Regions from separate parts of the Streptomyces sp. NPDC087300 genome, predicted to be linked through region 3. Evidence: riboswitches for the same ligand, from Rfam matches in the RefSeq annotation. Region 3 holds a riboswitch; each other region holds the start of a gene.
The links. A riboswitch is a leader RNA that binds a small molecule or an ion and turns the genes downstream of it on or off. The one in region 3 is predicted to bind thiamine pyrophosphate.

Region 1 (4,889 bases), on a different contig from region 3:
GTCGAGGGCCAGGTTGAACTGGTCCTCCCAGCGGAACTCGAAGCGCGCGTCCGAGAGCGCGTCGTCCCAGTCCTGCGCGCCCGGGTGCCCCTTGGCCAGGTCCGCCGCGTGCGCCGCGATCTTGTACGTGATGACGCCGGTCTTCACGTCGTCGCGGTTGGGCAGGCCGAGGTGCTCCTTGGGCGTGACGTAGCAGAGCATCGCGGTGCCCCACCAGCCGATCATCGCGGCGCCGATGCCGGACGTGATGTGGTCGTACGCGGGTGCGATGTCCGTGGTCAGCGGGCCGAGCGTGTAGAACGGCGCCTCCTCGCAGATCTCCTGCTGAAGGTCGATGTTCTCCTTGATCTTGTGCATCGGGACGTGCCCGGGGCCCTCGATCATCGTCTGTACGTTGTGACGCTTGGCGATCGTGTTGAGTTCCCCGAGCGTGCGCAGCTCGGCGAACTGCGCCTCGTCGTTGGCGTCCGCGATGGAACCGGGGCGCAGGCCGTCACCGAGGGAGTACGTCACGTCGTACGCCGCGAGGATCTCGCACAGCTCCTCGAAGTGCTCGTAGAGGAAGCTCTCCTTGTGGTGCGCCAGACACCAGGCGGCCATGATCGAACCACCGCGCGAGACGATGCCGGTCTTGCGGCGCGCGGTGAGCGGGACGTACGGAAGGCGCACGCCCGCGTGCACCGTCATGTAGTCCACGCCCTGTTCGGCCTGCTCGATGACCGTGTCCTTGTAGATCTCCCAGGTCAGCTCCTCGGCCTTGCCGTCGACCTTCTCCAGGGCCTGGTAGAGCGGGACGGTGCCGATCGGGACGGGGGAGTTGCGCAGGACCCACTCGCGGGTGGTGTGGATGTTGCGGCCCGTGGACAGGTCCATGACCGTGTCGGCGCCCCACTTGGTAGCCCAGGTCATCTTGTCCACCTCCTCCTCGATGGAGGAGGTGACCGCGGAGTTGCCGATGTTGGCGTTCACCTTCACCAGGAACCTCTTGCCGATGATCATCGGCTCGATCTCCGGGTGGTTGACGTTCGCCGGGATCACCGCGCGGCCCGCGGCGACCTCGGCGCGTACCACCTCGGGGTCGAGGTTCTCGCGGATCCCGATGAACTCCATCTCGGGCGTGATCTCGCCGCGCCTTGCGTACGCGAGCTGCGTCACCGCCTGGCCCTGACGGCCGCGTCGCGGCTGGCGCGGACGGCCCGGGAAGACCGCGTCGAGGTTCTTCAGGCCGCCGCGCGGCGAGGTGTGCTTGATGCCGTCGTCCTCGGGACGGGGCGGGCGGCCCGCGTACTCCTCGGTGTCGCCGCGGGCGATGATCCAGTTCTCCCGCAGCGGCGGCAGGCCGCGGCGGACGTCGGTCTCGGCCGACGGGTCCGTGTAGGGACCCGAGGTGTCGTACAGCGTGACGGCCTTGCCGTTGGTGAGGTGCACCTGGCGGACCGGCACCCGCAGATCGGGGCGCGAGCCCTCGACATACGCCTTGTGCCAGCCGATGGACTTCCCGGCCTCAGCGCCCTCGGGCGAGCTGGAGGCAGGCGTGCGTGCGTCCGATGTGGTCATGAGACCTACTCCCTACGCCGGCATTACCCGGTAACAGGTTCGGCGGTCGACGCAGCGGATTCCGTACGGCTCGTGCACGATTCGTTCGTGCCGTTGCGTACGAAGGTCAGCGCCCTCTCAGCCCGGTGCTCCGAGCTCCCGCGATTGCAAAGGTGGCTCCACGCTAGCGTCATGTCGGGCGCGCTGAACAGAGGGCCCCCTCCGTTCTTGCGATGATCGGGCAGTGACCACCACAGAGCCGCCGTCCCAGCCGCCCGTCACCGAACCGCCTCATGGGGGCCACGGACACGGGCATTCCCACAGTCACGGCCCTGCCGCGCCGGTCTCCAAGCACCTGCGCAAGGTCATCGCCGCGGTGCTGATTCCTTTCGCCACCGCGGTGGTCGTGGGGCTCATGGTGCTCTGGCCCGGCGGCGCGCCCGCGCACGAGCGGACCGGCGTCGGCTTCGACCGGCAGATGCAGTCGGCGAAGGTCACCAAGATCCTCGAACTCCCGTGCAAGGACCTCAACGCCTCGCAGACCCCGCCCAACGGCGACACCTCCACCGCCGAGGGCCAGTCCGCGCAGTCCCGCGCCGACGGCGTCTGCAAGAAGGCGACGATCGAGGTGAGCAGCGGCAAGGACGAGGGCCGCACCTTCCACGAGATCATCCAGCCGGACTCACCGCGCCAACTCCACACGGGCCAGCAGGTGGTGGTCGCCTACGAGCCCAAGGCACCCGAGGGGCTCCAGTACTCCGTCACCGATGTGAACCGCAAGATCCCCATGGCGCTGCTCGCCGGGATCTTCGCGCTCGCCGTCGTCGTGGTGGGCCGGCTGCGCGGTCTGATGGCTCTGGTCGCGCTCGCCATCAGCTTCATGGTCCTGACGTTCTTCATCCTGCCCGCCATCCTCCAGGGCTCGAACCCACTGGTCGTCGCGGTGATCGGGGCGAGCGCCATCATGCTGATCGCGCTCTATCTGTGCCACGGACTCACGGCCCGCACCTCGGTCGCCGTCCTCGGCACGCTGATCTCTCTCCTCCTCATCGGACTGCTCGGTTCGCTCTTCATCGGCTGGGCAGCGCTGACCGGCAACACGGACGACAACACCGGGCTCATCCACGGCCTGTACCCGTCCATCGACATGAGCGGTCTGCTGCTCGCGGGCGTCATCATCGGTTCGCTCGGCGTCCTCGACGACGTGACCGTCACCCAGACCTCGGCGGTCTGGGAACTGCACCAGGCCAACCCGACGATGGGCTGGCGCGGCCTCTACCGCGCGGGCATCCGCATCGGCCGCGACCACATCGCCTCGGTCGTCAACACCCTCGTCCTCGCCTACGCGGGCGCTGCGCTGCCCCTGCTGCTCCTCTTCTCGATCGCACAGTCCAGCGTGGGCACAGTCGCCAACAGCGAGCTCGTCGCCGAGGAGATCGTCCGCACCCTGATCGGCTCGATCGGCCTGGTCGCGTCGGTGCCGGTGACGACCGCGCTGGCCGCACTCGTGGTCTCCGCGGACCGCTCGACGGGACCGGCCGGCGCGGTCCCCGGTCCGGCTGCCGGTGCCGGTGCCGGTCCTGCTTCCAGCCCCGCTGCCGGTGCCGCACGGCCGTCCCTGGGCGGGGGCAGGGGGCGGCGCCGGAAGCGGTGAGTTCTGACCGGGGTGTTTCTTGGGGGCGGTGTGGTGTTGAGGGGCGGTATTGAGGCGGATGGGGCTGGGACGTGTCGAGGCGGGCAGCGCTGGGGCGGATGGCGCTGGGGCGGGCGGTGTTCAGCGTGATGCCGGCGTCGGGCGCTGCTAGCCGTGCGTTGCTAGTCGTGCGTTGCTCTCGGTGTTGGTATCGGGTGTTGCTGTCAGCCGTGCCTGTGAGCGCCGCCGGGAGGCGAGTGCGCCGCTGCGGATGCCGTGAAATGCATCAATCCGCCATTCACCCCCGCCCGTTGACGACGGCGGTTCAGCCCGCGTTCTGCTCCTCGGCGAGGATGCGGTCGAGCGCCTCGTCGAGATGCGTGTCGAAGTCGGCGAGCGCCCGCTCCTGCCCGAGCGGCACCAACTTGTCCGTACGGTCGAGGAACGCGAGCAGCGGCGGGATGCCCACCCTGAACAGCGCCTGGTCCCCGCCGACCTGAAGCCTGATCAGCGCCTCGTCGAGCAGCTCGGGGTCGGTGGGCTCGATGCGCACGTCGCCGTCACCGCACGGCCTGCCCACCCCGTCGACCAGCAGCTCCCGCCCGAACGCCCAGGTCACCGGGGCGTCCCCGGGCAGGTGGAACGTCAGCCGCACGGCATAGGGATCGCCGGTCTCATAGCGCAGCTCCACCGGGATGCGGAACGACAGCTCCTCGGAAACGAGGAAGCTCATCATGACCTCTGCCTGCACCGACTCGCCCATCGCGCCCTACCCCGTCGCTTAGCCCTCGAGTGGCCAGGAACCAACTCCCTGACACTCCTGGCATCTTGCTTAACGTGCACACCAGATCACAAGGAGTGAGTTTTCAGATGCTGATAGAGAAGGCGAGTGTCCTTAGTAGCTTTCCGATCTCGCTCTGCAATCGCTCCGCGGCGGGAAGCAGCCGCTCCGCCTGGCTCAAGGGAACGGAAATGGCCAAGGTCGCCGCGGTGTCCCCCACCGTGATCGGAATCGCGGCGCAAACCGTCCCGAGCGCGTACTCCTGACGCTCCACGACGGGCCGCATCCGCCCCATCGCGTCGAGCCTGCGCAGGAGCGTCCGGTCGTCCCGTACCGAGTAGCGCGTGATCGAACGGACCGGGTAGCGGTCGATGTGGTCCTGGCGTGCCTCATCGTCGAGTTGGGCGAGGAGGCACTGGCCGATCGCGTGGGCATGTCCCGTCTCACGGAAGTCCGCCCACTCGTGGACCGCGGGGTTGCTCGGAGTGTCGGCGACGGCCACGAGCTCGATCTCGCCCTCGCGGTACACGGCGAAGTACAGCGGGACGCCGATGGTGTCGCGCCAGTGCTCCAGAGCCTCCCGGATCGTGCCGCGGCGATTCTGCTGCGCCCCGCTGCTGCTCAACCGCTCGGCAGCCTCGCCGAGCACGAACAGCCCCTTGTCGCGGCGCAGATAGCCCTCGTGGGTCAGGGTGCGCAGCAAGTGATACGCGGTGGGAAGGGCGAGTCCCGCCTCACGGGCCAACTGCTTGGCGGGGGCGCCGTGCAGATGCGAGGCCGCGGCTTCCAGCAGCCGCATCGCCCGCTGCACGGAGCCGATGAGGGTGGGTGCGCCGGTGGGCGTACTGCTGGTGTCCGCCAGTGAGCGGGTGAGGTCGACCGCGGCCAAGGTTCACTCCCGAAGCGCGTGGGGGTCCGCCCCGGCCCGGAGCAACACGG
Region 2 (4,889 bases), on a different contig from region 3:
GCGGAGACCAGGACGACGACCGGGGGGCCACTCGGATGGGCGGCCCCCTGTTCCGTGACGAGCCTCCGCAGGAGCCCATGCCCAGCGCACCACAGCCCGCCCCGGCAGCACCGCAGAAGAAGAGCGCGGGCCGCGACCTCGGGGCGGCCATAGGAGTCGGTGTGGGACTCGGCGCGGTGATCATCGCGTCGCTGTTCATCGTGAAGGCCGTCTTCGTCGGCGTCATAGCTGTCGCCGTCGTGGTCGGTCTTTGGGAGCTCACCTCCCGGCTCGAGGAGCGCAAGGGCATCAAGGCGCCGCTGGTCCCGCTGGCGGTGGGCGGCGCGGCGATGGTCGTGGCCGGCTACGTCCGCGGGGCCGAGGGCGCCTGGGTGGCGATGGCGCTCACCGCGCTCGCCGTCCTGGTGTGGCGCATGACCGAGCCTCCCGAGGGCTATCTGAAGGACGTCACCGCAGGGGTCTTCGCGGCCTTCTACGTGCCGTTCCTCGCGACCTTCGTGGCGCTGATGCTCACCGCGGACGACGGCCCGCAGCGCGTCCTGACGTTCCTGCTCCTGACCGTGGTCAGCGACACCGGGGCGTACGCGATCGGCTGGCGCTTCGGCAAGCACAAGCTGGCGCCGCGCATCAGCCCCGGCAAGACCCGCGAGGGCCTGGTCGGCGCGGTCACCTTCGCGATGGCGGCGGGCGCGCTGTGCATGCAGTTCATGATCGAGGACGGCACCTGGTGGCAGGGCCTGCTCATCGGCTTCGCGGTCGCGGTGAGCGCCACGCTCGGCGACCTCGGCGAGTCCATGATCAAGCGGGACCTCGGCATCAAGGACATGGGCACGCTGCTGCCGGGCCACGGCGGCATCATGGACCGCCTGGATTCCCTGCTGCCGACGGCGCCGGTGGTCTGGCTGCTGCTCGTGATCTTCGTCGGGTCCGGCTGATTGCCGGTCTGACCTGCGCATTCATGCGTGAGGGGCTCGTTGTCCACAGGGCGGCGAGCCCCTTGTCGTATGTCTGCGACACTGGAAGGACCATGCCTGTACCCGGAGAACTCACTTTCGTCGCGCCCCGCGGGGCCAAGAAGCCGCCGCGGCATCTCGCCGACCTCACGCCCGCCGAGCGCAAGGAAGCCGTCGCCGCCATCGGCGAGAAGCCGTTTCGCGCCAAGCAGCTCTCGCAGCACTACTTCGCGCGGTACGCGCACGACCCGGCCGAGTGGACGGACATCCCCGCCGGTGCGCGCGAGAAGCTCCGTGAGGCGTTGCTGCCCGATCTGATGTCCGTGGTGCGGCACATCAGCTGTGACGACGACACCACCCGCAAGACGCTCTGGCGGCTCTTCGACGGGACGCTCGTGGAGTCGGTGCTCATGCGGTACCCGGACCGGGTCACCATGTGCATCAGCTCCCAGGCAGGGTGCGGGATGAACTGTCCGTTCTGTGCCACGGGACAGGCCGGTCTGGACCGGAACCTGTCGACCGGTGAGATCGTGCACCAGATCGTCGACGGCATGCGGGCGCTCAGGGACGGCGAGATTCCGGGCGGTCCCGCGCGGCTGTCCAACATCGTCTTCATGGGCATGGGCGAGCCGCTCGCCAACTACAACCGGGTGGCCGGTGCCATCCGCCGCCTCACCGACCCGGAGCCGGACGGCCTCGGGCTCTCGCAGCGCGGGATCACCGTCTCGACGGTCGGTCTCGTCCCGGCGATCCACCGGTTCTCCGACGAGGGCTTCAAGTGCCGCCTCGCCATCTCGCTCCACGCGCCGGACGACGAGCTGCGCGACACCCTCGTCCCCGTGAACACGCGGTGGAAGGTGAACGAGGTGCTCGACGCGGGCTGGGAGTACGCGGCGAAGTCCGGCCGCCGGCTCTCCATCGAGTACGCGCTGATCAGGGACATCAACGACCAGGCGTGGCGGGGTGACCGGCTCGGCCGGCTGCTCAAGAACAAGCCGGTGCACGTGAACCTGATTCCGCTGAATCCGACGCCGGGCTCCAAGTGGACCGCTTCGCGGCCCGAGGACGAGAAGGCGTTCGTCGAGGCCATCGCCGCCCATGGGGTGCCGGTGACCATCCGGGACACCCGGGGCCAGGAGATCGACGGAGCGTGCGGGCAGCTCGCCGCGGCCGAGAGGTAGTCTGGCGGGCGTACGCCTCGTACATACATCTGCATATTCCGACAGGGGAGCGCCACAGCGCTGAGAGTGCGGCACCTTGGACAGGTGGGCCGCAGACCCTCTGAACCTCGCCCAGGTCATTCTGGGTAGGAAGTTCGGTCATTACTCAAGCTGTTGCGCCCTGCCCGCGGCCTCTTCGCCGTGGGCGGGGCCGCGTCTTCTCCTGGTCACCCAGGAGGAAGTTCCAGTGAGCACCACCAAGAAGGTCACGTTCACCGCGGTCGCGGTGGGCATCGGGCTCGTCGCGCTCTCCGCGTGCGGCGGCTCCGACAGCGGGTCGGGCACGAGCGACTCCAAGAGCGTCACGCTCGTCAGCCACGACTCCTTCAACGTCTCCAAGGACGTACTGAGGGACTTCGAGAAGCGCTCCGGCTACAAGGTCAACGTCCTCAAGGACGGGGACGCGGGCGCCGCCGTCAACAAGGCGATCCTCTCCAAGGACAACCCCCAGGGCGATGTCTTCTTCGGCGTCGACAACACCCTGCTCTCGCGCGCGCTCGACAACGGGCTCTTCCAGACGTACCAGGTCGAGGGCGCGGAGAAGATCAAGCCCGAGTTCCGGGTGGACGCGGACAAGCACCGGGTCACGCCCGTGGACAGCGGTGACATCTGCGTCAACTACGACAAGAAGTACTTCGCGGAGAAGAAGCTGGCGCCGCCGAAGTCCTTCGACGACCTCGCCAAGCCCGCGTACAAGGACCTGCTCGTCACCGAGAACGTCGCGACGTCCTCGCCGGGGCTCGGCTTCCTGCTCGGCACCGCGGCCAAGTACGGCGACGGCGGCTGGCAGGACTACTGGAAGAAGCTCAAGGCCAACGGCGTCAAGGTCGTCGAGGGCTGGGAGCAGGCCTACAACGAGGAGTTCTCCGGGTCGGCCGGCGGCAAGAAGGCCAAGGGTGACCGGCCGCTTGTCGTCTCGTACGCCTCGTCGCCGCCCGTCGAGGTCCTCTACGCCAAGCCGCAGCCCAAGGAGGCGCCGACCGGCGTCGCGACCGGCACCTGCTTCCGGCAGGTCGAGTACGCGGGGCTGCTCAGCAACGCGAAGAACACCAAGGGCGGCAAGGCGCTCCTGGACTTCCTCGCGGGCAAGGAGTTCCAGGAGGACATGCCGCTGAACATGTTCGTGAACCCGGTGCGCGAGGGCACGAAGCTGCCCGCGCTGTTCACCGAGCACGGCGTGACGGTCGACAAGCCCGAGACCCTGGACCCGAAGAAGATCGCCGACAACCGCGAGCCGTGGATCAAGTCGTGGACCTCGCTCGTAGTGAAGTAGGCGACGCGGCCGGGAAGGCCGGGGCCCGCTCTCGCGCGGGCCTCGGCCGGGGGAGCGCGGCGCGGCTCGGTCTGATGGCCGTGCCCGTCGCGTTCTTCGCGCTCTTCTTCGCCTATCCGGTCACGGCGATCGTCGCGCGCGGACTGCACGTCGACGGTGTCTGGCGGTTCGGGCGGATCACCGAGGTGCTCGGGCAGTCCGACATCCGGGACGTGCTGTGGTTCACCACCTGGCAGGCGCTCGCGTCGACCGCGATCACGCTTCTGGTCGCGCTCCCCGGCGCGTATGTCTTCGCGCGCTTCGACTTCCCGGGCAAGCAGGTCCTGCGGGCCGTCGTGACCGTGCCGTTCGTGCTGCCGACGGTCGTCGTCGGGACCTCCTTCCTCGCGCTGCTCGGCCGCGGCGGACTCCTCGACGAGCTGTGGGGCGTGCGCCTGGACACCACGGTGTGGGCGATCCTGCTCGCGCACGTCTTCTTCAACTACGCCGTCGTCGTACGGACGGTCGGCGGACTCTGGTCGCAGCTCGATCCGCGCCAGGAGGAGGCCGCGCGGATGCTCGGCGCCTCGCGCTGGACGGCCTGGCGCACGGTGACACTGCCCGCGCTCGGCCCCGCCGTCGCGGCCGCCGCGCTGATGGTCTTCCTCTTCACCTTCACCTCCTTCGGCGTCGTGCAGATCCTCGGCGGGCCCGCGTACTCCACCCTTGAGGTGGAGATCTACCGGCAGACCGCACAGCTGCTCGACCTGCCGACGGCCGCCGTCCTGACGATCGTGCAGTTCGCCGCGGTCGGGCTGATTCTCGCGGTGCACGCGTGGACGGTGCGGCGCAGGGAGAGCGCGCTGAAGCTCGTCGACGCGTCGGCCGTGGCACGGCGGCCGCGCGGGGCGGCGCAGTGGACGCTGCTCGGCCTGGTCATGGCGACGGTCGCCGTGCTGATCCTGCTGCCGCTCGGGGTGCTGATCCAGCGGTCCTTCGACGGTCCCGACGGCTTCGGATTCGCGTACTACAAGGAGCTGACCTCGGCGGAGGGCGGCGCCTTCCTCGTGCCGCCGATCGAGGCGGTCTGGAACTCGCTCCAGTACGCGGTCGTGGCGACGGCCATCGCGGTCGTCATCGGCGGGCTCGCCGCCGCCGCGCTCACCCGCAGGGCCGGGCGGCTCGTGCGCGGTTTCGACGCGCTGCTCATGCTGCCGCTCGGGGTCTCCGCGGTGACCGTGGGCTTCGGCTTCCTGATCACCCTGGACAAGCCCCCGCTCGACCTGCGCTCGTCCTGGATCCTGGTGCCGCTCGCCCAGGCGCTGGTGGGCGTGCCCTTCGTCGTACGCACCATGCTGCCGGTGCTGCGCGCGGTGGACGGGCGGCTGCGCGAGGCTGCCGCCGTGCTCGGGGCCTCGCCGCTGCGGGCCTGGCGCGAGGTCGACCTGCCGATGGTGCGGCGGG
Region 3 (4,889 bases):
ATGTCCACGGCCCGGTAGACCGTGGCCATCCCGCCGACCGCGATGCGTCCGTCGATCCGGTAACGGCCGTCGAGCAGCTGCCCGACGAGCGGGTCCTGAAGGGTCGTGTCCACGGAGGGAGTCTACGAGCAGGCACCGACAGGCCATCCCGTGCGGGGGGATTCACAGCCGTACTGCAGCCGAGCTGTAACAGGCCTCCCCGGCACCCGGCCCCTCAGAACGGGACTCCCTCAGAACGACGGCCCCCTCAGAACGCGGGCCGCTCCGGATCCAGCCGCGCCATGCCCGCCGCCGGCGAGGACGCCTCCGCGAAGTGCCGCCGCGGGATCCGCCCGGCCCGGTACGCGAGGCGCCCCGCCTCGACGCCGTGCCGCATGGCCTCGGCCATCAGGACCGGCTCCTGCGCGCGGGTCACCGCGGAGGCGAGCATCACCCCGGCGCACCCCAGCTCCATGGCGAGCGCCGCGTCGGAGGCGGTGCCCGCGCCCGCGTCCAGGATCACCGGCACGCGTGCGTGCTCCACGATCAGCTGGAAGTTGTGCGGATTGCGGATGCCGAGCCCGGAACCGATGGGGGAGCCGAGCGGCATGACCGCCGCGCAGCCCGCGTCCTCCAGCTTGCGCGCGAGCACCGGATCGTCGTTGGTGTACGGCAGCACCGTGAAGCCGTCGTCGACCAGGATCTCCGCGGCGTCCAGGAGCTCGACGGGGTCGGGCAGCAGGGTGCGCTCGTCCGCGATGACCTCCAGCTTCACGAGGTCGGTGCCGAGCGCCTCGCGCGCGAGACGGGCGGTGAGGACGGCCTCGCCCGCGGTGAAGCAGCCCGCCGTGTTCGGCAGGACGCGGATGCCGAGCCGGTCGAGGACGGAGAGCACGGAGCCCTGCACGCCCGGGTCGAGGCGGCGCATCGCGACGGTGGTCAGCTCGGTGCCCGACGCGACGAGGGAACGCTCCAGGACGTCCAGGCTCGGCGCTCCGCCGGTGCCCATGATCAGGCGCGAGGAGAGGGTGAGACCGCCGATGAGGAAGGGGTCGTCCGCCATGGTCGCTTCAGCCTCCCTGGACGGCGGTGAGTACTTCGACGCGATCGCCCGCGCCGAGCGCGGTGCTGGACCAGCGCGCGCGGGGTACGACGGTTTCGTTGAGGGCGGCGGCCACTCCGGAGTGGGCCGTGGTGAGGGTGGCGACGAGGGCGCCGAGCGTGGTGCCCGGGGCGATGTCCCGTGCTTCTCCGTTGACGGAGACGGCGAGCGGTGTGGTGGTCATGCGGGCTGCTCCGTAAGGGCGGCAGAAGGGGCGGTGGCGGGGGAGGGCTCGGCGAAGCGCCGTGGGGTGAACGGGCTTGCCTCGTCCGGTAGTTCGCCGGTGACCAGGGCGTGCGCCAGCACGTCACCCGTGAGGGGCGTCAGCAGGACGCCGTTGCGGTAGTGGCCGGTGGCCAGGAGCAGTCCCGCGAGGTGCGTCGGGCCGAGCATCGGCGCGTTGTCGGGGGAGCCGGGGCGCAGTCCCGCGCGGGTCTCGGTGAGCGGCAGCTCGGTGATGCCGGGGACGAGTTCATGGGCGTCCCTGAGCAGCTCGTAGACGCCGCCCGCGGTGACCGTGGTGTCCCAGCCGAGCTCCTCGCTGGTCGCGCCGACGACGAGCTCGCCGTTCTCCCGGGGCACCAGATAGACGTGGCTGCCGCGCACCACGGCGCGCACGGTGCGGCTGAGGAACGGCGCGTACGCCTTCGGCACCGTCAGCCTGAGCACCTGCCCCTTCACGGGGCGCACGGGCGGCAGGACGTCGTCCGGGACGCCCGCGAGCCGCCCGCTGAGGCTGCCCGCCGCGAGCACGGTCTGCTCGGCGGCCAGCTCGGTGCCGTCCGCCGTGACGATTCCGCGGGCGCGGTCGCGTACGACCGAGAGGCGCTCGGCCCAGTCCCGGTGGAAGACCACCCCGGCCCGCTCGCAGGCCACCACGAGGGCCGCGGTCAGCCGGCGCGGATCGACCTGGTGGTCGCCGTCCACCCGCAGCCCGCCGCGCACGCTCGGGGCGAGCATCGGTTCGAGACGGCGGCACTCGCGGCCGCTCAGCCACTCCGATTCGAGCCCCGACCTGCGCTGTAGCGCGTGCAGTTCGCGCAGGTGGGCGCGGTCGTCGGCGTCGAGCGCGACGGCGAGCGTGCCGCAGGCGCGGTAGCCGAGGTCGTGGCCGCTCGCCTCGGTCAGCTCGGCGGCGAAGTCCGGATAGCGCCGCGCGGATTCCAGGTTGAGGCCGAGCAGCGTCTGCTCGCCGTAGTGCAGTTCGGTGACGGCGGCCAGCATGCCCGCGGCGACCTGCGCCGCGCCGCCGCCCGGTTCGGGGTCCACGACCGTGGTGGACAGACCGCGCTGCGCGGCCCGCCAGGCCGTGACCAGGCCGATGATGCCGCCTCCGACGACGAGGACGTCGGTGGTGGCGGACGATGATGTCGCAGGGGAATGCATGGGCGTCCAGCCCCTCCCTTCGCCGGCATGACCCGGATCAGGTTCGTACGGTCGGAGGCCGTCTCAGCCTCCCTCTCAGCCCGGTGCGTCCGGGCTCCCGCGAGTGTTCTGCACCGGCCACCCTAGCCCTTCACTTCCGGCCGCAGTAGGGGAGCTGTCCGGGTATGCGCAGTGACGGTGTGTCAAAGATCTCCTCCGCGGCCTCTGAATCCGGGCGGGGCCGCCGCCCTAAGGTGATCGGGTGAGCGAGCAGCAGAGGCACGCAGAGCGGCACGTCGTCATCGTCGGTGCGGGGATGGCCGGTGTGCAGACCGCCGTCGCCCTGCGCGACCAGGGCTTCGAGGGACCGGTCACCCTGATCGGTGCGGAACCCCACCAGCCCTACGACAGGCCGCCGCTGTCCAAGGCGGTGCTGCTCGGCAAGGCGGAGGGCTCCGCCTTTGACATCGACTTCGAGGCGCTCGGCATCGGCCTCGACCTCGGCCGCGAGGTCACCGGGGTGCGCCCCGCCGACCACGAGCTGGACACCGCCACGGGCCCGGTCGGCTACGACGTCCTGGTCCTCGCGACCGGCGCGGCCCCGGTCCAGCTGCCCGGCACCGAGGGCGTCCGCGGCGTCCATCTCCTGCGCACCCTGGACGACGCCGAGCGGCTGCGTCCCGTGCTCGCCGAACAGCACGACGTGGTGGTCGTCGGCGCGGGCTGGATCGGCGCCGAGTTCGCCACTGCGGCGCGCGAGGCGGGCTGCGCGGTCACCGTGGTCGAGGCGGCGGAACGGCCGCTCGCGGGCGCGCTGCCCGCCGAGGTCGCCGCCCCCATGGAGGGCTGGTACGCGGACTCCGGAGCCACCCTGCGCACCCACGCGCGCGTGGCGCGCGTCGAGCCCGGCGTCGTGGTCCTCGCCGACGGCACCCGGCTGCCCGCGGGCGCCGTCGTCGTCGGCATCGGCGCCCGCCCCGCGACCGACTGGCTCACCGGCTCCGGCATCGAGCTCGGCGCCCACCGCGAGGTCGTGGCCGACGACCGGCTGCGCACCTCCGCGCCCGACGTGTACGCGGTCGGCGACTGCTCCTCCTTCCCCTCCGGCAGGTACGGCGAGCGCCTGCTCGTCCACCACTGGGACAACGCCCTCCAGGGCCCGCGCACGGTGGCGGCGAACATCGTCGGCGAGGATCCGGCGCCGTACGACCCGGTGCCGTACTTCTGGTCGGAGCAGTTCGGCCGCTTCGTGCAGTACGCCGGCCATCACGCGGGCGCCGACCAGCTGGTCTGGCGCGGCGACCCGACGGGCGCGGCCTGGTCCGTGTGCTGGCTCCGGGACGGCGCCCTGGTCGCGGTCCTGGCGGTGGGCCGCCCCCGCGACCTGGCCCAGGGCCGCAAACTCATCGAATCAGCCACCCACCTGGACCCCACCCTGACATCGGACCCGTCGATCCCGCTGAAGAAGGCGGTAGCCCCGTAAGAACCGGGCTCCGTGGCGGGGGCCCCGTAAGTGGCGCGGGGAACTGCGGCCCCGAGACGGGCCCCGTTAAGGGGCGCGGGGAACTGCGCGCCCAGCCCCCACGGGCCCGCGCTCCGAACACAACCGTCCCCCCCGGGGCCCGGCAGCCGAAGCAGAAGCGTCGCCCCCGAGCCCGGGGAACAGGGGGCCCACCCCCAGAGGAAGCACGCCCAGTTTCCGGCCCCCGGCCAGAGATGGCACGCTTGGACCCGTGACCGAGATTGACGCAAAGACCGATGCTCTCGTCCCCGCCTGGCTCCACCTCCCCGACATCGCGGAAATGCTCGATGTCGAGGTGACGCGTGTGCGCCAGCTGGTCAAGGAGGGCCAGCTGATCGCCGTGCGCCGTGGTGAGAACCGCGCGCTTCAGGTGCCGGCCGCCTTCATCGACGGCGACAAGGTCGTCAAGGGCCTCGCAGGCACCCTGACGCTCCTGAAGGACGACGGTTTCTCCGACGAAGAGATGCTCGAGTGGCTCTTCACCCCCGACCCGACCCTGCCCGGCACCCCCGCGCAGGCACTGAGCGAGAATCGCGGCACGGAGGTGAAGCGCCGCGCCCAGGCGCTCGCCGTCTGACCTGATCGAACCGTTCGACGCAGGGGCCGTGGGGGGGGGGGGGGGCCCCCCCCCCCCCCCCCCCCCCCGCCCCCCCCCCCCCCCCCCCCCCCCCCCCGCGCCCCCCCCCCCCCCCCCCCCCCCCCCGCCCCCCCCCCCCCCCCCCCCCCCCCCCCCCCCCCCCCCGCGGCGCGGGGGGGGGGGGGGGGGGGGGGCCCCCCCCCCCCCCCACGGCCCCTTGCGCACCGACACCGACAACGGGGGGACCTCTTCATGGCCACCAAGCCCGCGCCCGCACGGCTCGCCGACGCCCGGCTCTACCTGTGCGTGGACGCCCGCAAGCGCCAGGGAGACCTCCCGGAGTT

Region 1: another riboswitch for thiamine pyrophosphate. It lies ahead of thiC (phosphomethylpyrimidine synthase ThiC); the one in region 3 lies ahead of thiO (glycine oxidase ThiO).
Region 2: another riboswitch for thiamine pyrophosphate. It lies ahead of ACIO9J_RS10495 (thiamine ABC transporter substrate binding subunit); the one in region 3 lies ahead of thiO (glycine oxidase ThiO).

What each region holds. Positions count from the first base shown of each region.
Region 1 covers NZ_JBIUYI010000006.1:503,952-508,840, reverse strand. The annotation lists gene thiC (phosphomethylpyrimidine synthase ThiC) at 1-1,557, opposite strand, end outside; TPP riboswitch at 1,550-1,709, opposite strand; gene ACIO9J_RS27315 (YibE/F family protein) at 1,781-3,190, shown strand; gene ACIO9J_RS27310 (SsgA family sporulation/cell division regulator) at 3,495-3,932, opposite strand; gene ACIO9J_RS27305 (IclR family transcriptional regulator) at 4,036-4,761, opposite strand.
Region 2 covers NZ_JBIUYI010000002.1:1,097,529-1,102,417, forward strand. The annotation lists gene ACIO9J_RS10485 (phosphatidate cytidylyltransferase) at 1-935, shown strand, start outside; gene rlmN (23S rRNA (adenine(2503)-C(2))-methyltransferase RlmN) at 1,028-2,134, shown strand; TPP riboswitch at 2,168-2,284, shown strand; gene ACIO9J_RS10495 (thiamine ABC transporter substrate binding subunit) at 2,361-3,446, shown strand; gene ACIO9J_RS10500 (ABC transporter permease) at 3,422-4,889, shown strand, end outside.
Region 3 covers NZ_JBIUYI010000004.1:951,672-956,560, forward strand. The annotation lists gene pknB (Stk1 family PASTA domain-containing Ser/Thr kinase) at 1-113, opposite strand, end outside; gene ACIO9J_RS20020 (thiazole synthase) at 248-1,042, opposite strand; gene thiS (sulfur carrier protein ThiS) at 1,050-1,265, opposite strand; gene thiO (glycine oxidase ThiO) at 1,262-2,467, opposite strand; TPP riboswitch at 2,465-2,578, opposite strand; gene ACIO9J_RS20035 (NAD(P)/FAD-dependent oxidoreductase) at 2,709-3,929, shown strand; gene ACIO9J_RS20040 (Rv2175c family DNA-binding protein) at 4,180-4,545, shown strand; gene thiE (thiamine phosphate synthase) at 4,798-4,889, shown strand, end outside.